4 regions of the Rhizobium sp. BK112 genome follow, and region 4 is predicted to be linked to each of the others. Evidence: predicted binding sites of a transcription regulator. Region 4 holds the regulator's gene; each other region holds the start of a gene.
The links. Region 4 encodes PhoB, which activates phosphate uptake and scavenging genes when phosphate is short. Its sites were predicted from a motif close to TGTCATNNANCTGTCAT; they were not measured.

Region 1 (8,063 bases), on a different contig from region 4:
CGGCCGCACCAAGGACCGTATCGCGCTCGTCGAAGCCTATTCGAAGGCGCAGGGCATGTGGCGCGAGGGCGACGGCTCCGAACTCGTCTTCACCGACACGCTGGAACTCGATCTCGGCGACGTCGTGCCGTCGATGGCCGGCCCGAAGCGTCCGGAAGGCCGCATTTCGCTGGAGAACATCGCTTCCGGTTTCGCCGGCTCGATGGACACGGACTACAAGAAGCCCGGTCAGCTTTCGAACCGCTATGCCGTCGAAGGCACGGATTTCGATCTCGGCCATGGCGACGTGGCGATCGCTGCCATCACCTCCTGCACCAACACCTCCAATCCGTCGGTCCTGATCGCTGCCGGCCTGCTTGCCCGCAACGCTGTTGCCAAGGGCCTGAAGACGAAGCCGTGGGTGAAGACCTCGCTGGCACCGGGAAGCCAGGTCGTCGGCGAATATCTCGCCAAGTCGGGCCTGCAGGCCGACCTCGACAAGCTCGGCTTCAACCTCGTCGGCTTCGGCTGCACCACCTGCATCGGCAATTCCGGTCCGCTGCCGGCGCCGATCTCGAAGACGATCAACGACAAGGGCCTCATCGTTTCCGGCGTTCTCTCCGGCAACCGCAACTTCGAAGGCCGTATCTCGCCCGACGTACAGGCGAACTATCTGGCCTCTCCGCCGCTCGTCGTCGCTTATGCGCTGGCCGGTACGGTGCAGAAGGATCTGACCAAGGAGCCGATCGGCGAGGACCAGAACGGTAATCCCGTTTACCTGAAGGACATCTGGCCGACCTCGAAGGAGGTCCAGGAGTTCATCCTGAAATACGTGACGCGCGAACTCTACGAAAGCAAATATGCCGACGTCTTCAAGGGCGACGTCAACTGGCAAGCCGTCCAGGTTCCGCCGGGCCAGACCTATGCCTGGGACGACAATTCGACCTATGTCCAGAACCCGCCTTACTTCGTCGGCATGGGCAAGAAGGGCACCGGCGTTTCCGACATCAAGGGCGCCCGCGTGCTTGGCCTGTTCGGCGACAAGATCACCACCGACCACATCTCGCCGGCCGGTTCGATCAAGGCGGCATCGCCGGCAGGCGCCTATCTGCTCGGTCACGACGTCGCCGTTGCCGACTTCAATCAGTACGGCACGCGCCGCGGCAACCATGAAGTGATGATGCGCGGCACCTTTGCCAATATCCGCATCCGCAACCACATGCTCGGCCCGAACGGCAAGGAAGGCGGTTACACCATCCACTATCCGTCGAAGGACGAAACCTCGATCTACGACGCGGCGATGCAGTACAAGCAGGAAGGCGTGCCGCTGGTCATCTTCGCCGGTGTCGAATATGGCAACGGCTCTTCGCGCGACTGGGCTGCCAAGGGCACCAACCTGCTCGGCGTCAAGGCGGTGATCGCCCAGTCCTTCGAGCGCATCCATCGTTCGAACCTGGTCGGCATGGGTATCATTCCCTTCGTCTTCGAAGAGGGCACGACCTGGCAGAGCCTCGGCCTCAAGGGTGATGAACTCGTCACCATCGAAGGTCTGGAAAAGATCAAGCCGCGCGAGAAGAAGATCGCCAAGATCACTTATGGCGACGGCACCGTGAAGGAGGTTCCGCTGCTGTCGCGCGTCGATACGCTCGACGAAGTGATCTACCTCAACAATGGCGGCATCCTGCAGACGGTTCTGCGCGATCTCGCTGCCTGATTTTCAGAGCATGATGCCGAAAAGTGTGAGCGGTTTTCGGACGACATCATGCTCTTCTTCTTTGATATAGATCCGGATTCAGATTCATCCGGATTTAGGAGACTTGATTGATAATGGCCGCCGGAGAGCAGTTTCCGGCGGCTTTTCTGTGTGGCGACAGTATTCGGACGGGCTCACGATGATTTGTTTTCCGCAAGTTCCGGTGGAGCTCCGTCTCACCCGTTCGTGACTTTTCGTTTGGACCCGGAAGGATTATTCGTACGTTCATATGTCAGGGCCTGCGGTTCCAACACGCTGTCGGCGCTGAAAAAGAGGTGCAGGTGAATGTCCCCCCGTTTTTTGATTCCGCTGATCGCTGGCGTTGTTCTGTCAGGCCCGCTGCAGGCCGAAGACGGCACGCCGAAAGGTGTCGTTGAACTCTTCACGGCGCAGGGCTGCTCCTCCTGTCCTCCGGCTGATGCGGCTTTCCGCACGCTGGTGAATCAGGGCGATGTCATCGCGCTCGCCTATCATGTCGATTACTGGAATTATCTCGGCTGGGCCGATACGCTGAGCTCCAAGGAAAACACCGAACGGCAATATGGCTATGCCAGAACGATGGGCCGCAGCAACGTCTACACGCCGCAGGCGATCGTCAACGGACGCGGCCATCTGGCCGGCGCCGATCTCAACGGCATCAACAGCAAGATCGACACCTACAGCAGCGAAGGCAACGGGCTGACCGTTCCGATCAACGCCGCGATGCGCGGCGACGAGCTGGAGATCAAGATCGGTGCGGGACAGGGCAAGGCCAATGTCGTGATGGTCTATTTCGACAAGGAAAAGACCATCGACGTCGAAAAGGGCGAGAACAGCGGCCGGAAGCTTTCCTACCTGCACAGCGTCACCAATGTCGAAACCATCGGCATGTGGGACGGCAAGGCAACCAGTCTGACGCTGCCGGCCAGCGTGTTGCAGCGGCCGCAGCTCGAGGGCTGCGCGATCCTGCTGCAATCGGCGACCGCAGACGGCGATCCGGCTGCGATCCTCGGCGCGACCGTTGTCATGGCTGGCAAAAATATCTGAGATTTCATCCGGTAGTGGATGAAGTGCTGGGGCGGCCCGGCCGAGCGTATTCGGGGCTGGGGTTAAGGTCGATACGCTCCGCCGGGCCCTTTGGCGCGCTGGCGCCAAACTGGAATTCATAAATCTCCTGCAAATGAGGCGCTGTTTTGACTGAAATGCGGCGCTGCGGAGAAAGCGTGAGCCTATCCAGGACATCATGCTTTCCGAATTCGGACCCAACTTTTAGAAGGCATGATGCGCAGATTCAAAGTGCTGCAGCGTCTTTGCGCGAGAGACGCGCGGCGCTGTGGTGCGGCCGAATGTGACGGCTGGCGCTCTTGCAATTTGCGGCGGCTCGGGCAAACTGTCACTCTCCTGTCACATGCGGAGGCCTTGGGAGACTGATGACAGATCAGCCGGATTTGCGACACGGCGAAAGCCGCTCCGTCGACAATAGTTCCTCAGTCGTCGTCGATCTCAGGGAATACAAGCAAAGCAAGGACCCGCTTCCGGTGACCTTCCACCGGCGCGAACTGGACGCGATCCTCTGGATCTACGGCCGCATGGTCGGTGACGGTGAATGGCGCGACTACGCCATTGATCACCTGAAGGACAGGGCGGTCTTTTCCGTCTTCAAGCGTTCCGGCGAAATGCCGCTCTTCCGCATCGAGAAAAACCCGAAGCTCGCCGCCAAGCAGGGCGCCTATTCCGTCATCAACGTCCACGGCACGATCCTGAAGCGCGGTCACGAGCTGAACCAGGTGCTGAAGGTGTTCGACAAGGCCCTGAAGCTGGTCGACAAATAAGCCGCATCAACCGGTAAACAGCGTGCCGGGATAGGCGGACGGATCCGGATCGGTCGTCATCCCCTCGCCGAGGCCACGCTGCATCAACATCGTATCCAGCCAGCGGCCGTGCTTGTAGCCGGTGCCCCGCATCAGACCGACCTCCTCGAAGCCGGCCTTCCTGTGAAGCGCGATCGAGGCGGGGCTGGCGCCGCCGATGACGGCCGTCATCTGCCGAAAGCCGAGGCCGGTGCAGCGCTCGATCAGCTCGGCAAGCAACGCCTTGCCGATGCCCCGGCCGCGGGCCTCAGGCACGAGATAGATCGAGTCCTCGACCATCCAGCGATAGGCCGAACGCGTGCGAAAGGCGGAAGCATAGGCGTAGCCGAGCAGGGTTCCGTCCGTGCCGATGGCCGCGATGTAGGGATATTGCTGGCTGATGATCGTCGAAAAGCGCAGCGCCATCTCGGCCTCGGAAGGCGGCACGATCTCGTAGCTCGCGACGCCGTTGAGGACGGATTCGCGATAGATATCGGCAATGGCGGGGATATCGGCTTGGGAGGCATCGCGCAGGCGGAATGACATTCGGCGGCATCCATCGGGAAAAGTAAGGTTTCCTAAGACCACTCCGCGAAAGCCTGCGCAACAAAAAAGGCGGCCGAAGCCGCCTTTTCGAACTCAGTCTGCCCTGCTTATTTACGGTTGCCCATGAACTGCAGCAGGAACATGAAGAGGTTGATGAAGTCGAGATAGAGCGTCAGCGCACCCATGATCGCCTTGCGGCCGGCCACGGCAACGTCATCGGCTTCCAGGTACAGTTCCTTGATCCGCTGCGTATCGTAGGCGGTGAGGCCTGCGAAGATCAGAACACCGAGAACGGAGATCGCGAACTGCACAGCCGACGAAGCCAGGAAGATGTTAACCAGCGAAGCGATGATTAGGCCGAACAGACCCATGATCAGGAACGAGCCCATCGCCGACAGGTCACGCTTCGTCGTGTAGCCGTAAAGCGACAGCGCGCCGAAGGAGGCGGCGGTGACGAAGAAGGTCTGAACGACGCTCTGGCCGGTGTAGATCAGGAAGATCGACGAGAGCGACAGGCCGACGAGCGCGGCGTAGACTGCAAAGGTCGTCTGGGCGGCGGCCACCGTCATGGTATGAATCCGGAAGCTCAGGAAGAACACCAGAGCCAGCGGCGCCAGAATGACCACCCACTTCAGCGGGCTCACATAGATCGCCTGACCGAAAGCGGTCAGCTCGCCATTGGCGAAGGCGAATTGGAACGACAGATATGCGGCCACACCGGTGATCGCCAGACCCAGCGCCATCAGGTTGTAGACCTTGAGCATATAAGCGCGCAGGCCTTGATCAATCATCTCGCCGGTCTGAGCGCGGCTTTGATAGTTACGAAGATCAGCCATAGTTTCCTCTTACAAGCTCCGATGGAAATACGGTGTCGGGGTTTTCGACCCGGGCGCCGCTGCGGAGCTCCAGCATGCCTGCGGATAATATGAGGCTTTCGCCCATTGCAAACAAGAGGCTTGCAAAGGCTCGGCCGGTTAAATCGCCGTAAGGTGAAGGGTTTGAGTGCCGCTGCCCGGTCAAAGCTCGCGCAAAACGGGGGCCGCCTTTTGCCCAAGGATGCGCCAGGTGCCGATCAGGCCGATGCCGACGGTCAGGACGAGCGCGGTCACAAGCGTCAGCCCCGCCACGTCGGGCAGAAAGGTCGACGGCAGACGCATGATGCGGGCGACGATGAACCAGGCGGCGACGCTGCCGGCGATCAGCGCGAAGATCGCGGTCGCAAGCCCAAGGATCAGATATTCGTAGCTGAAGGCGCGGATCAGCATGGCGCGCGTGGCGCCGAGCGTCTTCAGCACCACCGCGTCGTGGGTGCGCGCCCGGTTTCCGGCAGCAAGCGCCCCGGCAAGGACGAGGATCGAGGCGATGAGGGCGACAGAGGCGGCGGCGCGGATCGCGGTCGCCAGCTGCGCGACCAGCTGGTTGACGATATCGATCGCGTCCTTGACCCGCACGCTGGTGATCGTCGGATAGGTGTTGGTGACGGATTTTAGGATTGCCGCATCTTCGGCGGGCGTCGACGAGGGATCGGTCAGCGTCGCCAGCCAGGCATGCGGAGCGCCGCGAAATGTGTTCGGCGAGAAGACCATGACGAAATTGATCGACAGCGATTCCCACTCGACGCGGCGCAGATTGGCGATCTTCGCCGTGATGTTGCGGCCGAGCACGTTGACGGTGACGGTATCGCCGATCTTCAGGCCGAGCTCATGCGCCTCTTCCGAGGAGAAGGAAACGAGCGGCTGGCCGCCGTAATCCTTGTCCCACCAGCTGCCTTCGGTGAGGGCGGCGTTCTCCGGCAGGGTCTCGGCATAGGTGATGCCGCGATCGCCGTTCAGCACCCAGCGACCGGCCGCCGGCACGGTCAGTTTGCTGACGTCCTCGCCGTTGAAGGCGACGATCCGGCCGCGCAACATCGGCACTTCGACGAGCTTTCCCTGAGGCGCCTGCGCCTGGACGAGATCGCGGAATGCGCCGACCTCGGCGCTCTGGATATCGACGAAGAAAAAGTTCGGTGCGCCCTCGTTCATGCGGCCGGTCAGCTGCTGGCGCAGGTTGCCGTCGATCAGGGTCAGCGTCACCAGCAATGCCAGTCCGAGGCCGAGCGACAGCACGACCGAGGGCGTCAGTGCGCCGGGGCGGTGGATATTGCCGATCGCCAGCCGCAAGGCCGGTGAATTGACGCGCGGGCTGCGGCGCGCGAGCCAGGCGATCGCTGCTGCGACGAGGCGCAGGACGACGAAGGCGAAGACGATCGCACCGACGAAGACGACGGCGATGAAACGGTCATAGGCGGTCAGGATGGCAAGGCCGGCAAGGGCGGCCATGAAGAGCGTGGCAAGTAGGATATAGGGCCAGGAGGGCAGGCGGCGGGCCTCGAAGCCCTGCTCGCGGAAGAGGGCGGTCGCCGGCACTTCGCGGGCATGGCCGAGCGGCAGGATGGCGAAGGCCAGCGTCGTCAGGATACCGAAGAGCGTGGCGAGCAGCAGGGCGCCGGGATAGAGGGTCGGCGTCGTGGAGACCGGCAGGAATTGCGCCAGGAACTGCGCGGCGAAGATCGGCGACAACGCGCCGATGACGAGGCCGATGAGGATGCCGCCGAGGGCGATAATGGCGATCTGGAAAAGATAGATCAGGACGACGACCTGGGCCGGGGCGCCGAGACATTTGAAGGTGGCGATGGTCGTGCGCTTGGCATCGAGGAAGGCGCGCACGGCATTGGCCACGCCGACGCCGCCGACGATCAGCGCGGTGAGACCGACCAGCGTCAGGAACTGCGAGAAGCGGGTAATGTTTTCGGTGAGCGAGGGCGCTGCGCGATCGCTGGTGCGGACCGCCCAGCCGGCGGAAGGGAATTCCTTGGAGGCGCGCGCCTGGATGCCCGACATCGCGCCATTGTCTTCCAGCCGGATCTTGTAGGCATGTTCGACCAGGCTTCCCGTCTGGATCAGCCCGGAGGCCTGGAGCGCCTGGCGGCTGACCAGCAGGCGCGGCGCGAAACCGAAGCCTTCCGACAGCGCATCCGGCTCGGTTTTCACCGTGCCGGTGATGCTGAGCTTGACGTTGCCGAGCAGCAGTTCGTCGCCGACGGCAAGCCCGAGACGATCGAGAAGCAGGGGCGCTGCCACCGCACCATAGGTGCCGCCTTGGCCCGAAAGCAGCGCTGCAAGCGGATAGTCCGGTTCGGCCACGAATCTGCCGTAGAGCGGGTAGCCGTCGTCGACGGCCTTGACCTCGACCAGCGCCTGATCGGAGCCGTCAGGCTTGCGGGCCATCGAGCGCAGGCCCGTTGAAACCGAAACCGTGCCGAGGCTTTCGAGGAAGCCCAACTCCTGAGGCGTGGCTTCGCGGTTGTTGAGTTCGAAGCGGACGTCGCCGGCCAGCAGTTCCTGCCCCTGCGAGGCGATCGTGTCGGTGATCGACTGCGAGACGGAATTGACGGCGGCAATTGCGCCGGTGCCGAGCGCAATGCAGGCAAGAAAAATGTAGAAGCCGCGAATGCCGCCGCGCAACTCGCGGAGCGCCAGGCGAAAAGCAAGCGAGACGCGCGGGGTGATCATTCTCATGCGATCGCCGCCTCGCTGTGGCGGGCGGTGCTGTCGCCCTCGATCCTGCCGGAGCGGACGCGGATCTGGCGTGAGCAGCGGTTTGCCAGGGCGACGTCGTGGGTGACGAGAAGCAGGGTCATGCCGCGTTCGGCCTGCTTGGAGAACAGAAGGTCGGCGATCTGGCGGCCGGTCTCGGTGTCGAGATTGCCTGTGGGTTCGTCGGCGATCAGCAGGGCGGGCGAGGGGGCGAGCGCCCTGGCGATCGCCACGCGCTGCTGCTCGCCGCCGGAAAGTTGGCCGGGATAGTGGTTCAGCCGTTCACCGAGGCCGACCGATTTCAGCTCGCGATGGGCGATCTCGAAGGCGTTGCGGACATTGGCGAGCTCGAGCGGCACGGCGACGTTTTCCAGCGCC
Region 2 (8,063 bases), on a different contig from region 4:
GGTGCGGGGGTCAAACAGACAGGCCGGGGCAGGAAGGGCATCCCACAGCAGCGACGCCCTGTCCGCTCGATACCGGAAATTATCCGTCGATCGTCAAGGTAACCGTTGTCGGACTGTAGGAGAGGCTCGCCTTGTGGCCGGAGACCGTGAGCTTGCCGAAGGTGCCGGTCACGGCATTCGCCTTCAAGATCTCGATCTTCGTTCCCGGCGTCGGGGCATAGCCATCGGCAAGCGTCACGTCGAGATCGCCGGCCAGCACCGCCTTGCCTGCGACGACCAGCGCGCCTGCGCCGTTAGCGCCGAGCGTCGGCTTCGCTGTCGCATTGGCGAGCTGCTGATAATCGCCGCTCACGGTCAACGGCTTATCGGCCGCCAGAACGAGCGAACCGCCATTGACCGTCAGCCCGCCGGTACCGAAGGCCGAGGATGAGCCGGCCACCAGCACGCCATCTTCCAGCACGGTGCCGCCGGCATAGCTGTTGGTGCCCGAAAGCCCGAGAATGCCGCTGCCGCGCTTCACCAGCTTGCCCTTGCCGCCGATACCGTTCCGCCAGGTATCGATCGCATTGAAACCGCCCTTTGCCGCGTCCATCGTCACGGTGACATCCTGCTCGAACGCGCCATAGCCATCGGCGGCGGCAAACAGGTTGAGACGGCCGTAGCCTTCCGCGTCGTCGATGAGCGGATAGCCGGATGCAATCGCCGTTGTGCCAAGCACGTCACGGCGTTGCGCGCCGTCCAGATAGGGCAGACGCGTTTCGAGAAGCGCTTCGGCGCCCTGCGGCACGCGAGCCGGCTGATCGGTCGCATGGATCGTCGGCAGGCCGTAGGTCAGGCGCTTCAGTACGTAAGCGCGGTTGGCGTCATGATCGGCGAAACGGTCTGCCGCGAGCGGCGCTGCATGCGCGGCGACTTCGAGCGCACCCGCATCCGCAACGCCTGATTTGGCGATGAGCCATGCCTGCGCTTGGGCATACGCATCGCTCTTCAGCGCTGAGATGTCGGCCTTGTTCAGATTGTAGACGACCGTGGCGGTGCCGAGCATGCGGCCGCCCATCACGTCGAGAGGAGAATGCATGCCGGCAAGGATGCGGTCTTCACCCAGTTCGCTGGCGCGCGTGATCATTTCCTGAAAGCGCTGCGGCACGAGATAGGCCATGGCCAGTGCATCCCGCCAGGCTTCCGCCGTATGCCCGCTCGGGAAACCGCCGTCTTCGACCGGCTTGACGCTTTTGGCGGGCTCCAGCGTCGGGACGACCGACACGTCCCGACTCCAGCGATACGGACGGCCATATTTGAAATAGCGCTTGGCAGGCTCCGTCGAACCGTCGCCGCTTGCGGCGTTGATGAAGTCGATCGCAAGGCCCATGTCCGGGTTGGCATCGGTCTTGTTTTCCGCGTCCGGCTTGCTGCCGGCGCCGCGATTGTTGCCCTTATCGTCGTATTTGACCGTCGTCGCATCAGCCGCCACCTCGGTGATCGTGGTGGTCTGCTTCGAGCCGGCCTTCCAGGCATCCGTCAGCGGACCGAGACCATCGACGATGCTGGCATTCTTGCCGCGCCGATCGTCGAGATAGGCGGCCAACGCCTGATCGGCCGTCCGCGCCCGCGTCGCATTGACGACATAGGCGATGTTGGCGTCATGGACGGCCTGGTTGACGATATGGCCGTCGGTCTTGCTGGCGGGAATACCGTCCCAATCCGTCTTGGCGACTGCCGGACAATTGTCCTTGGCCGGGGCTTCGACACCCGCATCGACGAAAGGCGTGCGCGGGGTCCAGATTTCGAGGAAGCCGGAGAGGAGGTGAACGGCGGCATTGGTGTCCGCCGTCGAGAAGCAGGCGTCACCACGTTTGTTGGTGTTTCCAGCCTCCGCATAAGGAACTTTCGCCGCCGTGGCCTGCTCGGCGCTGGCAAGCGATGGCACGATGGAAAGAAGGCAGACAAGGGCGGTGCTCAGGCGGCAAAGGCTTAAAACAGACATGGTGATACCCGAAATGGTTGAACGAACGCCGGGAGAGTTAGAGCGCTTATGTGACAGATCAATTGCAAAAATATTGCCATTCTGTGAACCAGCCGGCACCCGCCTCTTGCCTTTCCCGCCCATCCCGCCAAAACTGCCGGAGAGACGATGAGCCCCAACCGGAATGCCGAAAGGAAGACATGGCAGCGCGCCAACGCATCATTCCGGTAAGACGCGAATATAATCGCTGGGTCGCCAACCAGACGCTGGAAGATTACGCGCTGCGCTTCACCGCCAAAAGCGCCCGCCATTTCTCCTCGCAGCGCATCTCGCAGACGGCGATCGGCGCGATTTCCTTTCTGGCGCTTGAGGCGATCGGCGGTGCGATCACCCTCTCCTACGGCACCACCAACGCCTTTTATGCCATTATCGTCGCCAGCATCGCCATGTTGGCGATCGGCTTGCCGATCAGCCGCTACGCCATCCGCCACGGCGTCGACATCGATCTCCTGACGCGCGGCGCGGGCTTCGGCTATATCGGCTCGACCATCACCTCGCTGATCTATGCGAGCTTCACCTTCATGCTGTTTGCGATCGAGGCATCGATCATGTCCGGGGCGCTGGAGCTTACCCTCGGCATCCCGCTCTGGATCGGCTACATCATCAGCGCCGTCATGGTGATCCCGCTCGTGACGCACGGCGTGCGGTTGATCAGCAAGTTCCAGCTGATGACCCAGCCCTTCTGGATCGTGCTGAATATCCTGCCTTTCATCTTCATCGCCTTTTTGGACTGGGAAAAATTCGATCTCTGGCGCGCCTTCGCCGGCATTCGCCACGCCTCAGGCCCGCCGGGCACCATCGCCGAATTCGATCTGGTCGAGTTCGGCGCGGCCTCCGCCGTCATCCTGGCGCTGATGTCGCAGATCGGTGAACAGGCCGACTTCCTGCGCTTCCTGCCGCCGGACCCGCAGCGCAAGTGGCGCCATCGCCTGGCGGTCTTTCTGGCCGGCCCCGGCTGGGTCATCATCGGCGCGCCGAAGCTGCTTGCCGGCTCCTTCCTGGTCGTGCTCACCTTCACCTCGGGCGTCCCCCTCGACCGCGCCGCCGACCCGGCGCAAATGTATCTGACCGCCTTCGGCTACATGGTCCCCTGGCACAATGCGGCGCTGCTGTTGATGGCCGCCTTCGTCGTCATCTCGCAGCTGAAGATCAACGTGATGAACGCCTATGCCGGCTCGCTCGCCTGGTCGAATTTCTTCTCGCGGCTGACCCACAGCCACCCCGGCCGTGTCATCTGGCTGGTCTTCAACGTCGCCATCGCCCTGCTTTTGATGGAACTCGGCATCTACCGGCTGCTGGAGGAGACGCTCGGCATCTTCTCGATCATCGCCATGGCCTGGCTGTGCACGATCTCCGCCGATCTGTTCATCAACAAGCCGCTGGGGCTGGCTCCCCCCGGCATCGAGTTCAAGCGCGCCCACCTCTACGACATCAATCCCGTCGGTCTCGGCGCCATGACGCTGTCGGCAACGGTATCGCTGATTGCCCATTTCGGCGCCTTCGGCGAGATCGCCGCCTCGCTCGCTCCCTATATCACCCTGGTCATCGCGTTGATCGCGTCGCCCGTCATCGCCTGGGCGACCAAAGGCAAATTCTATCTCGCCCGCAAGCCGCGCCAGAGCTGGAAGAACCTGACGAACATCACCTGCTCGGTCTGCGAACACCCGTTCGAGCCGGAGGACATGGCCTGGTGCCCGGCCTATGCCGCACCGATCTGCTCGCTCTGCTGCTCACTCGACAGCCGCTGCCACGACATGTGCAAGCCGGCCGCCCGTTTCAACGCGCAGGTCGGCACCGTCGCCAAGGCGCTGCTGCCGGATACCATTGTCGGAAAGCTGACGACGCGCCTCGGCCGTTACGGCATCGCCGTCGTGCTGGCATTGACCGCGATCGGCGCGATCCTGGCGATGATCGCCCATCAGGTCGCCGCCGCCTCACCCGAGACGGCCGAGGTCGTCAACCGGACGATCCTCATCGTCTTCTTCGTTTTCTCGGTGATCTCAGGCGTCGTCTGCTGGTTCTATGTGCTCGCCCATGACAGCCGCGTCGTCGCCGAGGAGGAATCCTCGCGCCAGAACACGCTGCTGCTCAAGGAAATTGCCGCCCACAAGAAGACCGACGCCGCCCTGCAGAATGCCAAGGAGACGGCCGAGGCCGCCAACCGCGCCAAGAGCCGCTATGTCGTCGGGCTCAGCCATGAATTGCGCACGCCGCTGAACGCCGTGCTCGGCTATGCCCAGATTCTCGAGCGCGACGAGACCATCCCGGCGCCGCGCCAATCCTCGATCAAGGTCATCCGCCGCAGCGCCGAACACCTTTCCGGGTTGATCGACGGCCTGCTCGATATCTCCAAGATCGAGGCCGGCCGCCTGCAGGTCTATTCCAACGAGATCAACATCCAGGATTTCCTCGACCAGATCGTCGATATGTTCCGCCCGCAAGCGCAGGCAAAAGGGCTCGCCTTCATCCACGAGCGCTCAGCCGCTCTGCCGCAATTCGTCCGCACCGACGAAAAGCGCCTGCGCCAGATCCTCGTCAACCTGCTCTCCAATGCCATCAAATTCACCGACGAAGGCAGCGTCACCTTCGATGTCGGCTATCGCAGCCAGGTCGCGACCTTCACCGTCGCCGATACCGGCCGCGGCATTACAGAGAAAGACCTGCCCCGCATTTACGAACCCTTCCAGCGCGGCGAGGCCGAAAGCGTGCGGCCGATGCCGGGGCTCGGCCTGGGACTCACCATCACCCGGCTTCTGACCAACACGCTCGGCGGCGAGATTTCGGTTTCGAGCGTGAAGGACGAAGGCTCGACCTTCCGCGTGCGGCTGATGCTGTCTGCCGTCATGCGCGTTGCGGCCGCGGCACCGCAGGAAAAGCGGATCGCCGGCTACGACGGCCTGCGGCGCACGCTCGTCGTCGTCGACGACAACGAAGACCATCGCGAGATGATGCGCGAAATCCTGGCGCCTCTCGATTTCATCGTGCTGACGGCGGCAGGCGGCGGCGAATGCCTGACGCTGATCGAGGGCATCATACCGGATCTTTTCCTCGTCGACATCCTGATGCCCGGGATGAATGGCTGGCAGCTCGTCTCGCGTCTGCGCGAGGCCGGTCAGACGGCGCCAGTGCTGATGCTTTCGGCCAATATCGGCGACGCGGCCGCTCTGATCGACAGTGACGACAGCCACAACGACGCGATCGGCAAGCCGGTCGACATCCGCCAACTGCGCGACAAGCTCGCCCTGCATCTTGGGCTGAAATGGATCTATGCCGACGCCGCGCCTGCCATTCCTGTCAAGATCGAAGCGCCGATGCTGAGCCCAGGTGCCGCCCATGTGCAGGAATTGCTGCGGCTTGGCGAAATCGGCTATATCAGAGGCATCGAAGCCAAGCTTTCGGATCTTGCCAAGGTGGAGGCAAATCAGCCATTCACCGAGCAGCTTCGCGTCTATGTCGCCGCCTTCGATCTCGCCGGCTTCATGACCTTCCTGCACGACTTCGACGAAAAGGTGGAATCCATTGGCTGAGCCGGCCCTGCCCCGCGACATAGTTCTGCTCGTCGACGACTCAGCCGAAGCGCTCGGCTTCTTGACCGACGCGCTCGAACAGTCCGGCTTCTCCGTGCTGATCGCCACATCTGGCGCGGCGGCGCTCGGTATCGTCGAGCGCATCACCCCCGATCTCATCCTGCTCGACGCGGTGATGCCCAGCATGGACGGCTTCGAGACCTGCCGCCGGCTGAAGGCGAATGCCGCGGTGGCGCAGGTGCCCGTCATCTTCATGACCGGCCTGACCGAAACCGAGCATGTCGTGCACGCGCTGGAATCCGGCGGCGTCGATTATCTCAGCAAGCCGATCAACATCGACGAGCTGCGCGCCCGCATCCGCGTGCATCTGCGCAACGCTCGCTCGGCCCAAAGCGCCCGCATCGCGCTGGATGCAGCCGGCCGCCATCTGCTGGCAGTCAAGGGCGACGGCGCCATCCACTGGTCGACGCCGCAAGCGACACGGCTGGTCAATGCCGCCATGGGCAGCGATGACGGCATGGACATCGTCGTCCGCCATATCGCCGGCTGGATGCGCGACCGCGTCGCCGCAGTGCGTGACGGCATCATCTCGATCGCCCATGCCGGCCAGGCGGCGCTCCAGCTCGCCTTCCTCGGCGCGATCGGTCCCGACGAATATCTCTTCCGCCTCACCGCCGCCAATCAGCGCAGCGACGACGAGGTGCTGCGCCAGCGCTTCTCGCTCACCCAGCGCGAATCCGAAGTGCTGCTCTGGATCGCCAAAGGCAAGGCCAACCGCGACATCGGCGAAATATTGGGACTGTCGGCGCGCACGGTCAACAAGCACCTCGAACAGATCTACGTGAAGCTCGGCGTCGAGAACCGGGCATCAGCCGCCGTAAAGGCAACGCATGTGCTGCACGAGATGTGAGGAAACATCAAAAGTCCCCCTCTGGCCTACCGGCCATCTCCCCACCTGTTGTACGGCCCTGATACATAGCTGACAGGTGTTCGCAGACATACCTGACACAGCGTGGCAGTCCGCGTCTCTTCCGTGGCGATGCCCGGAGTTCTCCATCCGCCGTAACGCCTCCGGCATATCGGTTCGGCCTCGTGACGCCGAGCAAACCAGGAAAGAGAATGTAAACATTCAAAAAAAGAAGCCCGGTCGGAACCGGGCTTCGATAGTCATGTCCCATATTGGGGAAGCGAAGCTTACTGCGGGAAGTAGCTGTACTTGCCGTCCGGGCCCTTCTTCCACTCATACATGATGTAGCCGGGGATCTTCGGGTCGCCCTTTTCGTCGAATGAGATGTCGCCGAGAACGGTCGGGAACGGACCCTTTTCCTTCATGGCCGTTGCAACGGCTTCTGCGTCTGTCGAACCGGCAGCCTTGGCGGCACCGGCGATCGCCTGCATCGCAGCGTAGGAATAGAGCGTGTAGGCTTCCGGATTGAAACCGGCGGCCTTGAACTTTTCGACGAGTTCCTTGTTGGCCGGGTTCAGCGTCGGATCGGGACCGAAGGTGTTCAGCGTACCGGCGACTGCGTCGCCAGCGATCGAGGCCAGTTCGTTCGACACGATACCGTCACCCGAAACCAGCGTCGCCTTCAGGCCCTGGTCGGCTGCCTGACGGATGATGAGACCGGCTTCCGTGTGCAGACCACCCCAATAGATGATCGAGACGCCGGCTTCCTTCATCTTGGCGATGAGGGCGGAGAAGTCCTTGTCACCGACATTGATGCCTTCATAGATGACTTCGGTGAGACCGGCGGCATTCATCGCCTTCTTGGTTTCATCGGCAAGGCCCTGACCATAGGGGGTCTTGTCGTGAACGACGGCGATCTTGGCGTCCTTGAAGTGGTCGGCAAGATACTTGCCGGCGATGGCGCCCTGCTGGTCGTCACGGCCGCAGGTGCGGAACGTGTTCCAGAGGCCCCGTTCGGTAAACTTCGGGTTCGTTGCGGCCGGGGTGATTTCGAGGATGCCGTTTTCGGCATAAACTTCCGAAGCCGGGATCGAAACGCCCGAGTTGAAGTGGCCGATGACGAACTTGACGCCGTCAGCAACGAACTTGTTGGCGACCGAAATGCCCTGCTTCGGGTCGGAGACGTCGTCGCCGAGCTCGAGCTTGATCTGCTCGCCGTTGATGCCGCCGGCGGCGTTGATATCGGCAGCCGCCTGCTCGGCACCCTTCTGAAGCTGAGCGCCGAATGCGGCGTTCGGACCAGTCAGCGGACCAGCGACAGCGATGAGGACGTCGGCCCAAGCGTTGCCGCTGAAGGCGACCATCGCCGTCAGAGCCACTGCCGACAGAAGAGACTTCTTCATATTGTTACTCCCAATTTTTGGGCGGGTTTCGGTCCAAGACCCGGCGCATTACCCACCATTGACTGCACCAGGGAAGCTGTTCCACTCGGAAGGCAATTCATGCCTAGTTTCAACGGACTGTCAATGTTTGTCCTTCCACGAGAACGCGGAAGTTTTTTCGTACAGCCAGTAATAGTTGTTGACCATCTGATTGGTGCGGCGGT
Region 3 (8,063 bases), on a different contig from region 4:
CATCGCCTTCCGCGACGGCCATGCCGACCGTGATTATATGGCGCGGTATGCCGACGATCCCGAGGGTCTCGAAGCGCATCTGAAAACCAGGACGCCGCAATGGGCCGCCGCCATCACCGGTCTTTCGGTCGAGGAGATCGAAGCCTTCGCCAGCCTCGTCGGCACCACGAAGAAGACCTTCTTCCGCCTGGGCTATGGCTTCACCCGCCAGCGCAACGGCGCGGTCGCCATGCATGCGGCCGCCTCGATCGCCACCGTTCTCGGCTCCTGGCAATATGAAGGCGGCGGCGCCTTCCATTCGAACAGCGATATCTTCCGCATGAACAGCGCCGAACTGACCGGCCGGTCGATGAAGGATGCCGATATCCGCATGCTCGACCAGTCGCAGATCGGCCGGGTGCTGACCGGTGATGCGGTGGCGCTCCGTCATCGCGGCCCGGTGACGGCGATGCTGATCCAGAACACCAATCCCGCCAACATCGCCCCCGAGCAGCGCCTCGTCAGACGCGGCTTTGCCCGCAACGACCTCTTCGTCGCCGTCCACGAGCAGTTCATGACCGAAACGGCTGAGATCGCCGATATCGTCATTCCGGCGACGATGTTCGTCGAGCATGACGATATCTACCGGGCCGGCGGCCAGAACCATATCCTGCTGGGGCCGAAGCTGGTCGAGCCGCCGCCGACCGTGCGCACCAATCTCTTCGTCATCGAGGAACTGGCCAAACGCCTCGGCGTCGCCGATCGTCCCGGCTTCGGCTTCACCGCCCGCGAGATGGTCGACCGCATCCTCGAATCGAGTGGCCTGCCGGATTATGAGCATTTCCTCGAACACAAATGGTTCGATCGCCAGCCCGCCTTCGAGGAGGCGCATTATCTGAACGGCTTTGCCCATCCGGATGGCAAGTTCCACTTTCGCCCGGACTGGATCAATCAGCCGGCGCCGAACAAGCCGCCGGCCGCCATCGGGGTGCTCGGGCCGCATGCCGAGCTTCCGGCCTTCCCTGATCAGGTCGATGTCATCGAAGTCGCCGATTCCGAGCATCCTTTCCGGCTGGCCACGTCGCCCGCCCGCAACTTCCTGAATTCGAGCTTCTCCGAGACCAAGACCTCTCGCCAAAAGGAAGGGCGCCCCGAGGTGATGATCAATCCCGCCGACGCCGAAGCCAATGGCATCGCCCATGGCGATCTCGTTCGCATTGGCAACAGCCGCGGCGATCTGCGCATCCACGCCCGCATCACCACCGAAGTGAAATCCGGCGTGCTGATCGCCGAGGGGCTTTGGCCGAACAAGGCGCATGTCGATGGCGAGGGCATCAATGTCTTGACCGGCGCCGACCCCGTCGCACCCTATGGCGGGGCGGCCGTTCACGACAACAAGGTCTGGCTTCGCAGGGACGCAGCATGATGCAGCCGACATCACGCGTGAAGATCGTCAGCGAAGAAATCCTGTCGAATGGCTGGACGCGGCTCTCCAGCTACCTGCTCGATTATATAGACCGCAAGGGCGCAACCCAGCGGTTGAAGCGGGAGGTCTACCACCGCACGCCCGCCGCCTGCATCCTGCTTTATGATCCCAGGCGCGACCTTGTCGTGCTCGTTCGCCAGTTCCGCCTCCCTGTTCATCTCAATGGCGATCCCGCCTGGACAATCGAGGTGCCGGCCGGCCTTCTCGATGATGATCATCCCGAGGCGGCGATCCGCCGCGAGGCGATGGAGGAGACCGGTTATCGGCTGCGCGACGCGCGCTTCCTGTTCAAATCCTATACCTCGCCGGGCGCCGTCACCGAGGTCGTCCACTTCTTCGCAGCCCTCATCGACACTGCCGACCGCGTGGCGGAAGGCGGCGGCCTGGACGAAGAGCACGAGGATATCGAGGTCCTCGAAGTCCCGCTCGACGCGGCCGCGGCAATGATCGAAACTGGCGAGATCTTCGATGCCAAGACGATCGTGCTGTTGCAATGGGCGCTGTTGAACAGGGGCAAACTTCGTTAGCGGGTAAGGCGATCGAGACCTGGTTCGTCAAGTTACTTCGGGCGGATCGACATGATCCGCGACCCGTTTAGTTTTCTCCGCGAACTCGCATCATCTGCTGAAAGGCGCGCTGCTTCAGTGCAGGTACCGCATTGATGATGCGCATTACGCCGCGCGTGACAGCGAGTTGAAGTCTGCCGACAATCGGCCGATGGACCAGGTCGCTGGCATCCATCTGCTTTTTCGATTCTCGGATCGCTTCGGTACTGTAGCGAAGCATCTCGACTTCGTAGGCATGTATGGCTTCGACAAGCGGTTTTCGCCCTTGGTTCGCTTCAACCAGCATGTGTCCGAGCAGTGCGGCATCGCGAAGCGCGGTATTGGCGCCCGCGCCTCGTCCTGGCGTCATCGTATGGACGGCGTCACCGAGCAGAGTGACATTCGAACTCGCCCAAGGCGTCAGCGGGACGGCGGTTCTCATCCTGATATCGTGGATCGTCGAGGGCTCCGTCATCTGAATGAGCGCACGTAAGTGCGGATGCCAGTCCCGGGTGAGTTTCAAGCCCAGTTCTCTCAATTGTTCGCCGCTCAGACCGGTCGGGTCCCGCGGCCAGTTCTGCCGAGCGCCCCATACCCCCCAACCGACGCTGTCCTCGTCGAGTGCTTCGACGAAGTCCGGCCAACGAGCAACAAAATCTGGGTCGCTTCTAGTGCCGGCGAACTCGAGCGAGTGAATGATTGCGCCGAAGCCCATCGGCGCCATGATCAGCGACATGCCTTGAAACATTTTGTCCGACAGCAGAGCTTTCGTCGCGACCGTCATCGGAATTTTGCCCCCGAGCGACACGATCCCCGTGTCTTCCAGACGCGCTTCCGGCAGACGTTGCTTGCGTACAGTCGAATTCGTGCCGTCAGCGCCCACCAGCACATCTCCCGTCGCGAGACTTCCATCCTGAAAGCAAGCTATGACCGACCCGTCGGCACTGTTTGTGTAACTTTGAAGCGTCTTCCCGAAGAAGACGTCGTCTTCAAGTCCTCTGAGTAGAACCCGCCTCAGCGTCTTTCGAATGACGTTCTTTTCACCGTCGAGAGCGTTCGGGCCTGCATCATCGATATCGAAGCTCAGGACTTCGCCCAGTTGTTCAGTGAGCATGTTGAAATAGCGTGGCGACCTGGCGCAGGTGGCGACATAGAGATCGTAGAGTTCGCCGGGGACACAGGCTTTTAGCGCGCGGCTTCCAGCCGGGCTGATGCCGACGCGATGACCACCACTGTCGGCGCTCGGCGCAAAGTCGCGCTCATATACCGCTATGCAAACCCCAGCCTGCTTAAGCAGATGTGCGAGTGCCAAACCGCCGGTCCCGGCGCCGATAATCAAAACCTTCATGGTGTTGGTCCTAGTCGAGTTTGGGGGCGATGGAGAATTTGGCGGCGATCTGTCTCAGCCACTCCTCTGTCCAGGTGATACGCTGGGCGCTGAGGTCCCCGACAATGCCACTGACCCAGGATAATTCGGCTGCGTGGATCGCTCGGAGATATTCCATCTCGAGAAGGAAGAGCCTTGGAACAGCCTGAGCTTCCTGCAAGACGTCGTCGATCCTGCGAAGTTCCGACTCGATGGCTTTTGCTCTGAGCTCAAGCTGGCTCGCCACATCATCAGGCGTAAGCAGCGGAAGAAATGACATCGCCGCGGGGAATTCCGGATATTCTCGCGTCAGGGTCGACAATATCGCCCGCATCCATTCAAGCGCGATTTCGCGGCCCTTCTCAGTTATCTCGTACACGGTTCGCTCTGGACGCTTGTCGTCCCGGACTGTTTTCCGCGGGATGATCAAGCCCTCGCGTTCGAGCCGCTGGATTGTTTGATAAAGGCTCGCCCTCTGCGTGACATTGATCACTTCGTCCTTGCCGCGCTCCTTAATGAGCCGCTGCATTCGGTAAGGATGCATTGGCTCTTCCATGAGCATTGCAAGGACGGCGAGCGCGACTGGAGAGCGTTTGATAGATGTCATAGTAATAATACTACTAGTTTATTTATAACTAGTCAATTCGAAGCTCCAGGTCGCTGGATTCGAGACTCGCGCTGTTTGAAACGATGGTCGTGAATCCGCGCGGCGAGCGCATTCAACCAATTCCAAAGCGCAAGTTTCCGCTTTAAGGTGATCGCGCTCGAAATTTCATACGACTGTCACGAAGCGGTTTTATCCGCTGCGGCTTGTCAATCATCGGATGCGGTCAGGAGAAAGCCCATGTGGCTCAGCAATTTCACCCTCGTTCTCCCAAACGAGGTGGTGAGTGAAGGTGCCGTGCGTGTTGAGGATGGCGTCATCGCTGAGATCAGGCCGGAGCCGGTCGCCGCCGCTGCCGTCGATGGCGGCGGACGGCTGCTGATGCCCGGATTCGTCGATCTGCACGGCGACATGATCGAGCGCGAGATCGCCCCGCGGCCGAACGCGACGATGCCGATCGATTTCGGCATCCACGAACTCGACAAGAAGCTTGCCGCCGCCGGTGTCACGACCGCCTTTGCCGCCGTCTCTTTTGCGACCGAGAGCGTCTACGGCCATGTCCGTTCGCTGGAGACGACCTCGGCAGTGATCGAGGGCATCAACCGTCTGCGCGATGATCTGCTGATCGACCACCGCGTCCATGCCCGCTACGAAATCACCAATGTCGGTGCAGCCCCGGCACTCGAGCGTCTGCTGAATGCCGACCAGATCGACATGGTGTCGCTGACCGACCACACGCCGGGCCAGGGCCAATACAACAATCTGCAGAGCTACATCCTCAGCATTTCCGAGCGCCGCGCCATCTCAGAGGACATGGCGGCGGAGATCGTCGCCAAGCGCATCGCCATGCGCAACAATCCTGACATCGAGGCCAAGCTGAAGGAGATTGTCGCGCTGTCGCTGAAGCACAAGCTGTCGCTTGCCTCGCATGACGATGACAGCGTCGAAAAGGTCGCCGAAATGCATGATCTCGGCGTGACCATCAGCGAGTTTCCGGTCACGGCGCCTGCGGCGGAAGAGGCGCGCCGCCGTGGCCTCTGGACGCTGATGGGCGCGCCGAACGCGCTGCGCGGCCAGTCGATGTCGGGCAATCTCAGCGCCCTCGATGCCGCAAGGGCCGGCCTGCTCAGCGTCATCGCCGCCGATTATCATCCGGCCGCCTTCGTGCCCGGCATCTTCAAGCTTGCCGACATGGTGGAAGGCGGCCTGCCGGCAGCCGTTGCCATGGCGACCGGCAATGCGGCCCGTTCGGCCGGTCTGTCGGATCGTGGCGAGATCGCCCTTGGTCAGCGCGCCGATCTCGTCGTGGTCGAACCGGGCGATATCAACCGCATCCGCGCCACTTTCCGCGCCGGCCGCTTCGTCTACAGCGACGGCACGCTGCATCCGCTGCGGGCTTTGGCGGCTTAGCTGCACGTCTGAGCGTCGAAATAATCCCTCCACCACAGAATGACGAGATCCCGGCTAAGCTGGCTTTCTCGTCGACGGTACCCCGACTATCACATAACTCCGGAACAAGACGCCAACGATGCGGAGTCAAGATGTCATCTGAGCCGAGATTGCTGCACAAGGAGTGGGGGCTGCTGCCGTTCGTTTTAAGTGGAATCGCGACAATATGTGTAATTGTTGTGTCAATTTACTACGATAACCAATATGGTATCCCGAACGTCTATATAGGTGGCAAATATATACAATGCAAAAAATCGGCTGCTTCCTTATTGAATGCGATTATATTTGTATATAAGTATCCATGATTTGTTCTGATATTTATTTCTTTGATTTCTGTTGTTTTTTGTTATATATACGACAGGGGAATATTTGTTTTTGTTGTAATATATTTTGTAATATTCAACTATCCATTTGCTACGATATTGAGCGGATCCAAGATTGTTTTAAGTCAAGCTTCGGTAGAGACGCTGTGTGAGAGGGGAGGTTACGGCTCGGTCGCGATTCACCTTCCTCTATTGTTTTTGTCCTCTTACGTAATCATTGGAAATATTGTTCTGGTGGCCAAGCGATGGCTCAGAAGGAGAATCAAGAATACCTGATACCACAGGATGGAATCAGTTGGCTGACCTCTGTGATTATTTTGGGGTCATAGCGGCGGGCGCTGCTCAATTCTTTCCGAAAGCTCCGGTGTTCAGATCAGTAGGGAAGACCTGATAAAGTTACCGGCTTTCAGAAAATAGCGCAGCAATCTAAGCGCGGTCGCCGATCAGCGAAATCAGCTGTGCCTTGGGTGCGGCGGTCGAGGCCTCCGCGCCGACGGCCTTGCCGCCTTCCATCGTCACCCGGCCTTCGGCAAACAGCCGCAGCGCCTGCGGATAGATTTGATGTTCGATGGTGAGCACACGCGCGGCAAGGCTTTCGGCTGTGTCGCCCGAGAGAACCGGTACGGCCGCCTGGCCGATCACCGGCCCTTCATCCATGCCCTCGGTGACGAAATGCACCGTGCAGCCCGCGATCCGCATCCCGGCGTCGATCGCCCGCTGATGCGTATGCAGGCCGGGAAACAGCGGCAGCAGGGAAGGGTGGATGTTGAGCATCCGGCCTTCGTAACGCTGGATGAAAGTTGCCGTCAGTAGCCGCATGTAGCCTGCCAGGCACAGAATGTCGGGCGAAAGCTCGTCGAGCGCCGAAAAGATCGCCGCCTCATGCGCGTCCTTGCTGGCGTAGTCCTTGCGGGGGAAAGCGAAGGTGGCGATGCCTTCGGCATCAGCCTTGGCAAGCCCGCCGGCATCCGCCTTGTCGGAGATCACCCCGACGATCTCGGCCGGATAGTCGGCGGCCTTCGCCGCCGCAACCAACGCCATCATGTTGGAGCCGCTGCCTGATATGAAGACGACGACGCGTTTGCGCGGTGCGCTCATATCGCAAGCGTGCCCTTGTAGACCGTGCCGGCAGCGCCTTCGTCGCGGGCGATCATGCGGCCGAGCGTGATCACAGTCTCGCCCTCGGCTTCGAGGGCGGCCGAAACGGCCGCGACGTTCTCGACGGCAACGACGGCGATCATGCCGACGCCGCAATTGAAGGTGCGCAGCATTTCCCTGGATTCGACGCCGCCCGTCTTGGCGAGCCACGAAAACACCGCTGGAACCTTGACGGCATCAAGATCGATCTCGGCGGCTAGGTGTTTCGGCAAGACGCGCGGAATGTTTTCCGGGAAACCGCCGCCGGTGATGTGCGCCAGCGCCTTGATGGCGCCGGTCTCGCGGATCGCCTTCAGAAGCGGCTTCACATAGATGCGGGTCGGCTCGAGCAGCGCTTCGCCGAGCAGCCTGCCTTCGGCAAAAGGTGCGGCGGCGCTCCAGTCGAGGCCGGACAGTTCCACGATCTTGCGTACCAGCGAAAAGCCGTTGGAATGGACGCCGGAGGAGGCGAGGCCGAGGATCACGTCACCCTCGGCGATATCGCCCGAGGGCAGCAGCTTGCCGCGTTCGGCAGCACCCACGGCAAAACCGGCGAGATCGTAGTCGCCGGAGGAATACATGCCGGGCATCTCGGCGGTCTCGCCGCCGATCAGCGCGCAGCCGGCCTCGCGGCAGCCGGCGGCAATGCCGCCGACGATGGCTGCGCCCTGGTCGGGGTCGAGCTTGCCGGTCGCGAAATAATCGAGGAAGAACAGCGGCTCGGCGCCCTGCACCACGAGATCGTTGACGCACATGGCGACGAGGTCGATGCCGACGGTGTCGTGATAGTCGGCATCGATGGCGATCTTCAGCTTGGTGCCGACGCCGTCATTGGCGGCGACCAGAACCGGATCGCTGAAGCCCGCCGCCTTGAGGTCGAAGAGCCCGCCGAAGCCGCCGATCTCGCCATCGGCGCCGGGACGGCGCGTCGAACGCACTGCCGGCTTGATCTTCTCGACGAGGAGGTTGCCGGCATCGATATCGACGCCTGCATCGCTATATGTCAGGCCGTTTTTCCCAGACTGGCTCATGCTGGTCTCCGATGGCTATTTCAGGCGGCAAACGTGCCGCGTCATCTGCCGGTCGCAATTGCATGACAGGGGCGTTTATGCAAGCGTTGCATGGCAAAAGCCCCCAATTTCCCGCGTCTCCCTCCACCCTTTCCGGGATTTGA
Region 4 (8,063 bases):
GGGCGTTGGCGAAGACACCATCGACATTGCAAACGCCTCGCGTCCGATCAACAAGAACGAAGCCGAAGCCTGCAAGGCTGCCGGCGTGACGGATATCCAGGAAGTCAGGATCGGCTACGACGGCATCGTCTTCGCAACCGACGCTTCCAACCCTGACGTTGCCTACGTTCCTGCCGACATCTACAAGGCCCTCGCAGCCCAGGTCGTCGTCGACGGCAAGCTCGTCGCCAACCCCTATAAGAAGTGGTCGGAAGTCAACCCGAAGCTTCCCGCTGTTGATATCGCTGCCTATATCCCGGGCGAAAAGCACGGCACGCGCGAAGTCTTCGAACAGAACGTTCTCGCCGCCGGCTGCAAGGCTTCTGGCGCAACCGACGTCATCGCCAAGGAAATCTCCGACAAGGCGGCCCAGGGCAAGGCCTGCGTCGCAGTCCGCAAGGACGGCGTTGCTGTCGACATCGACGGCGACTATCCGGAAACCCTGGCACGCATCGCCGCCAACAAGACCGGCGTCGGCGTATTCGGCCTTTCCTTCTATGAAAACAACGCCGACAAGCTCAAGGTTGCCAGCGTAAACGGCATCGTTCCCTCGACGGAAACGATCGCGAACGGCACCTACCCGGTTTCCCGCCCGCTGTTCTTCTACGTCAAGAAGGCACATCTCGGCGCCGTTCCGGGCCTGAAGGAATACGTCAACTTCTTCGTATCCGACCAGATGATCGGCCCTGACGGCCCGCTCGTCGAATACGGCCTGGTTGCCGCTCCGGATGCCGAGCGCGAAGCGATCCGCAAGGACGTCGAAGCCGGCAAGTCCATGTAATCACTTTGCCGGCGCGGTGCCTTCAGGCCCGCGCCGGCATTGCCTTATCCCTCGCGCCGGCGTTTTCGGTGCTGCGGGTTAAATTCATTCCGCATGATTGGAAGCTGAAGGCAGGCTGTGAAGCTGCCGGGCTTTGGGGCCACGGGCTTGGGGACGTAACGAATGAGCACATCCATCATACTTTTGTGCCTTGTGGTGATCGGTGCCGCCGCCTATCTGGTCGCGCGAAGCCGGGCCACGGCGCTTGCCGGAGGCAGATCCTCCGCATTGCATTCACGGCCGGCCTATTACGGCGCCTATGCCGCGATCTGGGCTGTTCTTCCCGCCCTCATCGTCCTCTGCGTCTGGCTCTCCGTCAGCCCCGGCATCATCCAGTCCTCGGTTCGCAGCGCCTTCCCTGCCGACGTCAAGGCTCAGGCCTCGGTCGAGCAGGATCTTGGTTATTCGATGGTGGCGACGGTCGCCCGCGGCCTGACGATGCTGACTTCGGATGAAGCCGCGGCAGTCGCCAACGATCCGGCCGCCCTGCAGGCCAAGCTCCTCGAAAAGGGCGTGCCGCTCGCCGGCCAGCCGCAGCCCTACATGGTCGATGCCGCCAAGACGCTGAACGCCAAGAGCATGACGAGCCGCCTCGCCATGACCGCGATCGTCTTCATTCTGGCTGTATCAGGCGCCTTCTATGCGCTGCGTTCCATCGCCCCGCGCTTCCGCGCCCGCAACCGGGTCGAGCGCGTCATGCTCTGGGGCCTGCTGCTCGCCTCCTCGATCGCCATCCTGACGACGATTGGCATCGTGCTTTCGATGCTGTCGGAAGCCGCCCGCTTCTTTGCCGTGGTTCCCGCCGCCGACTTTTTCTTCGGCACCGTCTGGGATCCGCGCTTTGCCGGCGCCGGCAGCTCCTCCTTCGGTCAGTTCGGCCTGATCCCGCTGCTGCTCGGCACGGTTTACATCGGCCTGGTCGCCATGCTGGTCGCCGTGCCGGTCGGCCTCTTTGCCGCCATCTACATGGCCGAATACGCCTCGCCGAAGGTGCGCGGGGTCGCCAAGCCGCTTCTCGAAGTGCTCGCCGGCATTCCGACGATCGTCTACGGCTTCTTCGCGCTCGTCACCGTCGGCCCGTTCCTGCGCGATTTCTCCGCCCAGATCAGCGGTCTTTTGTCCGGCAGCTATTCGAATTTCATCCAGGCGCAGAGCGTTCTGACGGCCGGCATCGTCATGGGCATCATGCTGATCCCCTACGTCTCCTCGCTGTCAGACGACATCATCACCGCCGTGCCGCGGGCCCTGCGTGACGGTTCGCTCGGTCTTGGCGCCACCCGCTCCGAAACCATCAAGAAAGTCGTCTTGCCGGCAGCCCTTCCCGGCATCGTCGGCGCATTGCTGATGACCGCCTCGCGCGCCATCGGCGAAACCATGATCGTCGTGCTGGCCGCCGGTGTTGCCGCCCGCATCCAGATCAACCCCTTCGAGCCGATGACGACGGTGACCGTCAAGATCGTCAACCAGCTGACCGGCGACCTCGAGTTCACTTCGCCGCAGACCCTGGTTGCCTTTGCCCTTGGCATCACGCTGTTCTGCATCACGCTTTGCCTCAACATCTATGCGCTCTACATCGTGCGCAAATACCGGGAGCAGTACGAATGACGGATATTGTTTCTCCCGCCGGCGTCACCGTTTCCAAGGCGCCACCGCGCCGCGATATCGGCATCAAGCGCCGCTATGCCGCCGAGCGCCGGTTCCAGGCCTATGGCATTGCCGCCATCACCTTCGGTCTCGTCTTCCTCTTCATCCTGCTGTGGACGGTGATCGGCAAGGGCTACACCGCCTTCCAGCAGACGGCGATCACCTTGCCGATCGAATTCGCCGAGAAGACGATCGACCCGAACAACAAGCGTGCGACCGACCCTTCGGTGCTGATCGCCGCCAACTATCCGGTTCTCCTGCGCGACGCGATCGTCAAGCAGTTGAACATCAATGCCGCAAGTCGCCCTGATGTGCGCGATGCCTCGGCCATGCTGTCGAAGAGCGCCCCGATCCAGCTGCGCGACATGGTCATGTCAGACCCGTCGATCATCGGCAAGACGGTCAATGTCACGGTGCTTGCCGACGCCAATGTCGACAGCGCCAACAAGGGCCAGATCGATCTTTCGGTCGATGAGAAGAACCGCAAGGTCAACGACAAGCAGGTTGGCTGGATGAACGAGCTGAAGGCGAGCGGCGCTCTTCACAAGCAGTTCAACACCGGCCTCTTCGTCAACGGCAACTCCAGCCGTCCGGAGGCCGCAGGCCTTGGCGTCGCCCTCATCGGCTCGCTCTACCTGATGCTGATCGTGCTGGTGCTGTCGCTGCCGATCGGCGTCGCCGCCTCGATCTATCTCGAGGAGTTTGCGCCGAAGAACAAGCTGACGGACCTGATCGAGGTCAACATCAACAACCTCGCCGCGGTTCCCTCGATCGTCTACGGTCTGCTCGGTCTGTCCGTCTTCATCAACTTCATCGGCCTGCCGCGCTCGGCGTCGCTGGTCGGCGGCCTGGTGCTGACGCTGATGACCCTGCCGACGATCATCATCGCCACGCGTGCCGCTCTTCGCGCCGTGCCGCCGTCGATCCGCGCCGCAGCCCTCGGCCTCGGCGCTTCCAAGATGCAGATGGTGTTCCACCACGTTCTGCCGCTCGCCATGCCCGGCATCCTCACCGGCACGATCATCGGCCTGGCGCATGCGCTCGGCGAAACCGCGCCGCTGCTCCTGATCGGCATGGTCGCCTTCGTCGCCAACGCGCCAACGACGCCGCTCGATCCCTCGACGGCTCTGCCCGTACAGGTCTATATGTGGGCCAACGAGGCCGAACGTGCCTTCGTCGAGCGTACTTCGGGTGCCATCATCGTTCTGCTCCTGTTCCTGATCGTCATGAACATGGGCGCCATCCTCTTGCGTCGTCGCTTCGAGCGCCGCTGGTAAACGGAGTTAAACATCATGAACATGTTGACGGAAGCTGCAGTTGAAAAGGCGCTGGATCACAAGATGAGCAACGTCCCGTATAAGATGATCGGAAAGGATGTCTCGGTTTACTACGGCGAAAAGCGCGCGCTTTTCGATGTGAACCTGAACATCCGCGAAAACACCGTAACCGCCCTGATCGGCCCGTCCGGCTGCGGCAAGTCGACCTTCCTGCGGAGCCTCAACCGCATGAACGACACGATCGACGGATGCCGCGTCACCGGCAAGATCACGCTCGATACCGACGATATCTATGATCCGGATATCGACGTCGTCGAACTTCGCGCCCGCGTCGGCATGGTCTTCCAGAAGCCGAACCCGTTTCCGAAGACGATCTACGAAAACGTCTCCTACGGCCCGCGCATCCATGGCCTGGCCAAGTCGAAGGCCGATCTCGACCAGATCGTCGAGACCAGCCTGCAGCGCGCCGGCCTCTGGAACGAGGTCAAGGACCGCGTGCATGAATCCGGCACCGGCCTGTCCGGCGGTCAGCAGCAGCGCCTCTGCATTGCCCGTGCCGTCGCCGTCAGCCCTGAGGTCATCCTGATGGACGAGCCCTGCTCGGCGCTCGATCCGATCGCCACAGCCAAGGTCGAGGAACTGATCCACGAGCTGCGCGAGAACTACACAATCGTCATCGTTACCCACTCCATGCAGCAGGCCGCGCGCGTCTCGCAGCGCACCGCCATGTTCCACCTCGGCAATCTCGTCGAGGAGAACGACACCGACAAGATGTTCACCAATCCGGACGATCCGCGCACCCAGGATTACATCATGGGTCGCTTCGGCTGATCCTGGCGTCACCAAGCCTTTCCGTTATTCGAGGATAAAGCCCCATGGCATCGACACATATTTATTCTGCCTATGATGATGATCTGAAGTTCCTGTCCAGGCGGATTTCCGAAATGGGCGGCCTGGCCGAGCAGATGGTCGCCGAAGCCGTGCGGGCGCTGGTCAACGGCGATACCGCGCTGGCGCAGAAGGTCATCTCCGACGATGTGATCCTCGATCACGCCGAACGCGAAATCGGCGACAAGGCGATCGTCACCATCGCCCGCCGTCAGCCGATGGCCGCGGACCTGCGCGAAATCATGGGCTCGATCCGCATCGCCGCCGATCTCGAACGCGTCGGCGACCTCGGCAAGAACACCGCCAAACGCGTCATCGCCGTCCAAAGCACCGGCGTTCCCCGCAAGCTCGCCCGCGGCCTCGAGCATCTCTCCGAACTGGCGCTCGTCCAGCTCAAGGAAGTGCTCGATGTCTACACCAATCGCTCCGCCGACAAGGCGAACGCGATCCGCGAACGCGACAACGAGATCGACGCGATGTACACCTCGCTGTTTCGCGAGCTCCTGACCTACATGATGGAAGATCCGCGCAACATCACCAGCTGCACGCATCTTCTCTTCTGCGCCAAGAACATCGAGCGCATCGGCGACCACGCCACCAACATCGCCGAGACGATCTTTTACATGGCGACAGGTGCGCAGCCGGAAGGCGATCGTCCGAAAGACGACAGCGCCAACACCGTCGGCGCGGTAACCGAATAACCGCCCGGGCCGGACGGCCGGGCTAGAAGCTTGCGTGCGCGCCCATCCGGGGCGCGCAAAGAGGTCGCAGCCAATTCTGAATTTGCGCAGGATGCATTGCTTGAACCATCCCCGGTTCAAGGATCATGCGCGAGGAGACCGACACGCATGATCCCGAGAGTTGCAGTTGTTGAAGACGAGGAAGCCCTGAGCGTGCTTCTTCGCTACAATCTCGAAGCGGAAGGCTTCGAGGTCGATACCATCCTTCGTGGCGACGAAGCCGAAATGCGGCTTCAGGAGCGCACGCCCGATCTGCTCATCCTCGATTGGATGCTGCCTGGCGTCTCCGGCATCGAACTCTGCCGGCGCCTGCGCATGCGGCCGGAAACCGAGCGCCTGCCGATCATCATGCTGACGGCGCGCGGCGAAGAGAGCGAACGCGTCCGCGGGCTTTCGACGGGTGCCGACGATTATGTCGTCAAGCCCTTCTCGACCCCCGAGCTCGTCGCCCGCGTCAAGGCGATGCTGCGCCGCGCCCGTCCCGAGGTGCTGTCGACGGTGCTGAAATGCGGCGATATCGAGCTCGACCGTGAAACCCACCGGGTCCATCGCAAGACCCGCGAAGTCCGCCTCGGCCCCACCGAATTCCGCCTGCTGGAATTCCTGATGTCGTCGCCGGGCCGGGTCTTCTCCCGCTCGCAGCTTCTCGACGGCGTCTGGGGCCACGATATCTATGTCGACGAACGCACCGTCGACGTCCATGTCGGCCGCCTGCGCAAGGCGCTGAATTTCTCCAACATGCAGGACGTCATCCGCACCGTCCGCGGTGCCGGTTATTCGATGGAAGCCTGAGGGCCTCCATTCTGATTGCTGACAACGTCGCTCGAGCTAGCGTCTGCCCCTCACCCTAACCCTCTCCCCGTAAAACGGGGCGAGGGCACGTGCCCTGCGAGAGGTCAGCGGGGAACGGAGAGGTCGGGCATATCCCCTTCGCCCCGCAAGCGGAGAGAAGGTGCCGGCAGGCGGATGAGGGGCAGCCATCCGCGCGAACCAATAACTACAAAAAAACGGGCCAGTCGGCCCGTTTCTCATGTGCGGCGATGTTACCCGCTCAGCTGGCCCGCGCTGCTGCCCGGCGGCGTTCGTTGACCGGCTGGTAGGCAAGCTTCTGGTGATAGCTGCAATAGGGCGAATTGTCGGGGGATTCGCAGCCGCAGAAGTGGAAGTCATCCTTCAGCGGATCGCCGACCGGCCACTTGCAGGTGCGTTCGGTCAGTTCCGTCAGGCCGAGGCGTCGGGAAATCGGAACGACCACGTTGCCTCTCGGCACGTATTCCATTTCCTCGATCGTTTCGATCTCGATCTCTTCCTTCAGCATCGTCGCGCCCTGCTGGCGGGTAACGGTGCGAGTGGCGACCCGTGAGGCGTAGTTCGGCGCGCGCGGCGCAGAAGTATTGCGTTTCGGCGTTCGGGCGGCATTGGCGGTACCGCCGGCCTTGGCACGGCCGGGGAGGCTCAGCCGATGCACCTTGCCGATGACCGCGTTTCTGCTGACGCCACCAAGTTGTGCCGCGATCTGGCTGGCGCTCAGTCCTTCGGCCCAGAGCTTCTTGAGTTTCTCGACCCGCTCGTCTGTCCAGTTCATGCCCTGTCTCCACCTTTTGCGTTGGTGATGGCAGAATCCCTCACCGTTGTCCCGGAAGGCTCCGAAACAAGAAACGCTTGATCAATTTTGGTGACTAGTTCCGCCGCATGCAGTCTAGTAATTGAACTTTAACCTAGTGTGAGGCTGACTCCGTGACAAGAGTCGCATGAATCCGGATGAATCGAATTTCAAGTTTTCCCCAACTTGCTGCCCCGGCGTGGCATTTCTGCAATAATGCCTGTTGAGGACGGATAATGCTGCTGTACAAGCTTGCTGCATGCGCTAAGGGCGCAGTTTTGTTGACATTGCAGCGCGAAAAGGAAATAGTGCCAGTCGCCGCCGCAAGGCGGCATTTTTGATTTTTCGGGCCTGGTTTTCTTAGCCGGAGTCCGGAGCTTGATAACATCGATGGGAGATCGCGCTATGGCTGAAGCCGCGCCGCTTTATGACACCTATTCTCGTGCCCCGTTGCGGTTCGAGCGAGGCGAGGGCGTGTGGCTGATCACCGAAAGCGGCGAGCGATATCTCGATTTCGGCGCCGGCGTCGCCGTCACTTCGGTCGGCCACAGCAATCCGCATGTGGTCGGCGCGCTGAAGGAGCAGGCCGACAAGGTCTGGCATCTCTCCAACATCTATGAGATCCCCGGCCAGGAGCGTCTGGCCAAACGGCTGACCGACGCCACCTTTGCCGACAAGGTGTTCTTCACCAATTCGGGCGCCGAGGCGCTCGAATGCGCGATCAAGACGGCGCGCCGTTATCAGTATTCCAAGGGTCATCCCGAGCGCTTCCATATCATCACCTTCGAGGGCGCCTTTCACGGCCGGACGCTGGCGACGATCGCCGCCGGCGGCCAGGAGAAATATCTTGAGGGCTTCGGCCCCAAGGCGCCCGGTTTCGATCAGGTGGCTTTCGGCGACATCGAAGCGGTGCGCGCCGCGATCACCGATGCCACCGCCGGAATTCTCATCGAGCCGGTGCAGGGCGAGGGCGGCGTGCGTCCGGCCACCCCCGAATTCATGAAGGCGCTTCGCCAGATCTGCGACGAAAATGGCCTGCTGCTGATCCTCGA

Region 1: a site for PhoB is predicted at 3,103-3,119, ahead of FHT75_RS25185 (DUF2794 domain-containing protein). Genes of this name have one in related genera too.
Region 2: a site for PhoB is predicted at 2,035-2,051, ahead of FHT75_RS00460 (acid phosphatase). Genes of this name have one in related genera too.
Region 3: a site for PhoB is predicted at 4,147-4,163, ahead of FHT75_RS22020 (alpha-D-ribose 1-methylphosphonate 5-triphosphate diphosphatase). Genes of this name have one in related genera too.

The regions. Positions count from the first base shown of each region.
Region 1 covers NZ_JACHYZ010000010.1:141,513-149,575, forward strand. Annotated here, with positions in the region: gene acnA (aconitate hydratase AcnA) at 1-1,693, shown strand, start outside; gene FHT75_RS25180 (DUF1223 domain-containing protein) at 2,018-2,758, shown strand; gene FHT75_RS25185 (DUF2794 domain-containing protein) at 3,142-3,543, shown strand; gene FHT75_RS25190 (GNAT family N-acetyltransferase) at 3,550-4,107, opposite strand; gene FHT75_RS25195 (Bax inhibitor-1/YccA family protein) at 4,215-4,943, opposite strand; gene FHT75_RS25200 (ABC transporter permease) at 5,124-7,667, opposite strand; gene FHT75_RS25205 (ABC transporter ATP-binding protein) at 7,664-8,063, opposite strand, start outside.
Region 2 covers NZ_JACHYZ010000001.1:100,617-108,679, reverse strand. Annotated here, with positions in the region: gene FHT75_RS00460 (acid phosphatase) at 80-1,984, opposite strand; gene FHT75_RS00455 (ATP-binding protein) at 2,164-5,550, shown strand; gene FHT75_RS00450 (DNA-binding response regulator) at 5,543-6,460, shown strand; gene FHT75_RS00445 (branched-chain amino acid ABC transporter substrate-binding protein) at 6,745-7,860, opposite strand; gene FHT75_RS00440 (DUF6867 family protein) at 7,981-8,063, opposite strand, start outside.
Region 3 covers NZ_JACHYZ010000008.1:161,001-169,063, forward strand. Annotated here, with positions in the region: gene FHT75_RS22000 (molybdopterin oxidoreductase family protein) at 1-1,405, shown strand, start outside; gene FHT75_RS22005 (NUDIX domain-containing protein) at 1,402-1,992, shown strand; gene FHT75_RS22010 (FAD-dependent oxidoreductase) at 2,060-3,358, opposite strand; gene FHT75_RS22015 (PadR family transcriptional regulator) at 3,369-3,983, opposite strand; gene FHT75_RS22020 (alpha-D-ribose 1-methylphosphonate 5-triphosphate diphosphatase) at 4,221-5,390, shown strand; gene purN (phosphoribosylglycinamide formyltransferase) at 6,179-6,850, opposite strand; gene purM (phosphoribosylformylglycinamidine cyclo-ligase) at 6,847-7,920, opposite strand.
Region 4 covers NZ_JACHYZ010000004.1:73,183-81,245, reverse strand. Annotated here, with positions in the region: gene FHT75_RS13020 (substrate-binding domain-containing protein) at 1-820, shown strand, start outside; gene pstC (phosphate ABC transporter permease subunit PstC) at 983-2,464, shown strand; gene pstA (phosphate ABC transporter permease PstA) at 2,461-3,780, shown strand; gene pstB (phosphate ABC transporter ATP-binding protein PstB) at 3,796-4,611, shown strand; gene phoU (phosphate signaling complex protein PhoU) at 4,656-5,369, shown strand; gene phoB (phosphate regulon transcriptional regulator PhoB) at 5,517-6,200, shown strand; gene FHT75_RS12990 (GcrA family cell cycle regulator) at 6,460-6,993, opposite strand; gene FHT75_RS12985 (aspartate aminotransferase family protein) at 7,417-8,063, shown strand, end outside.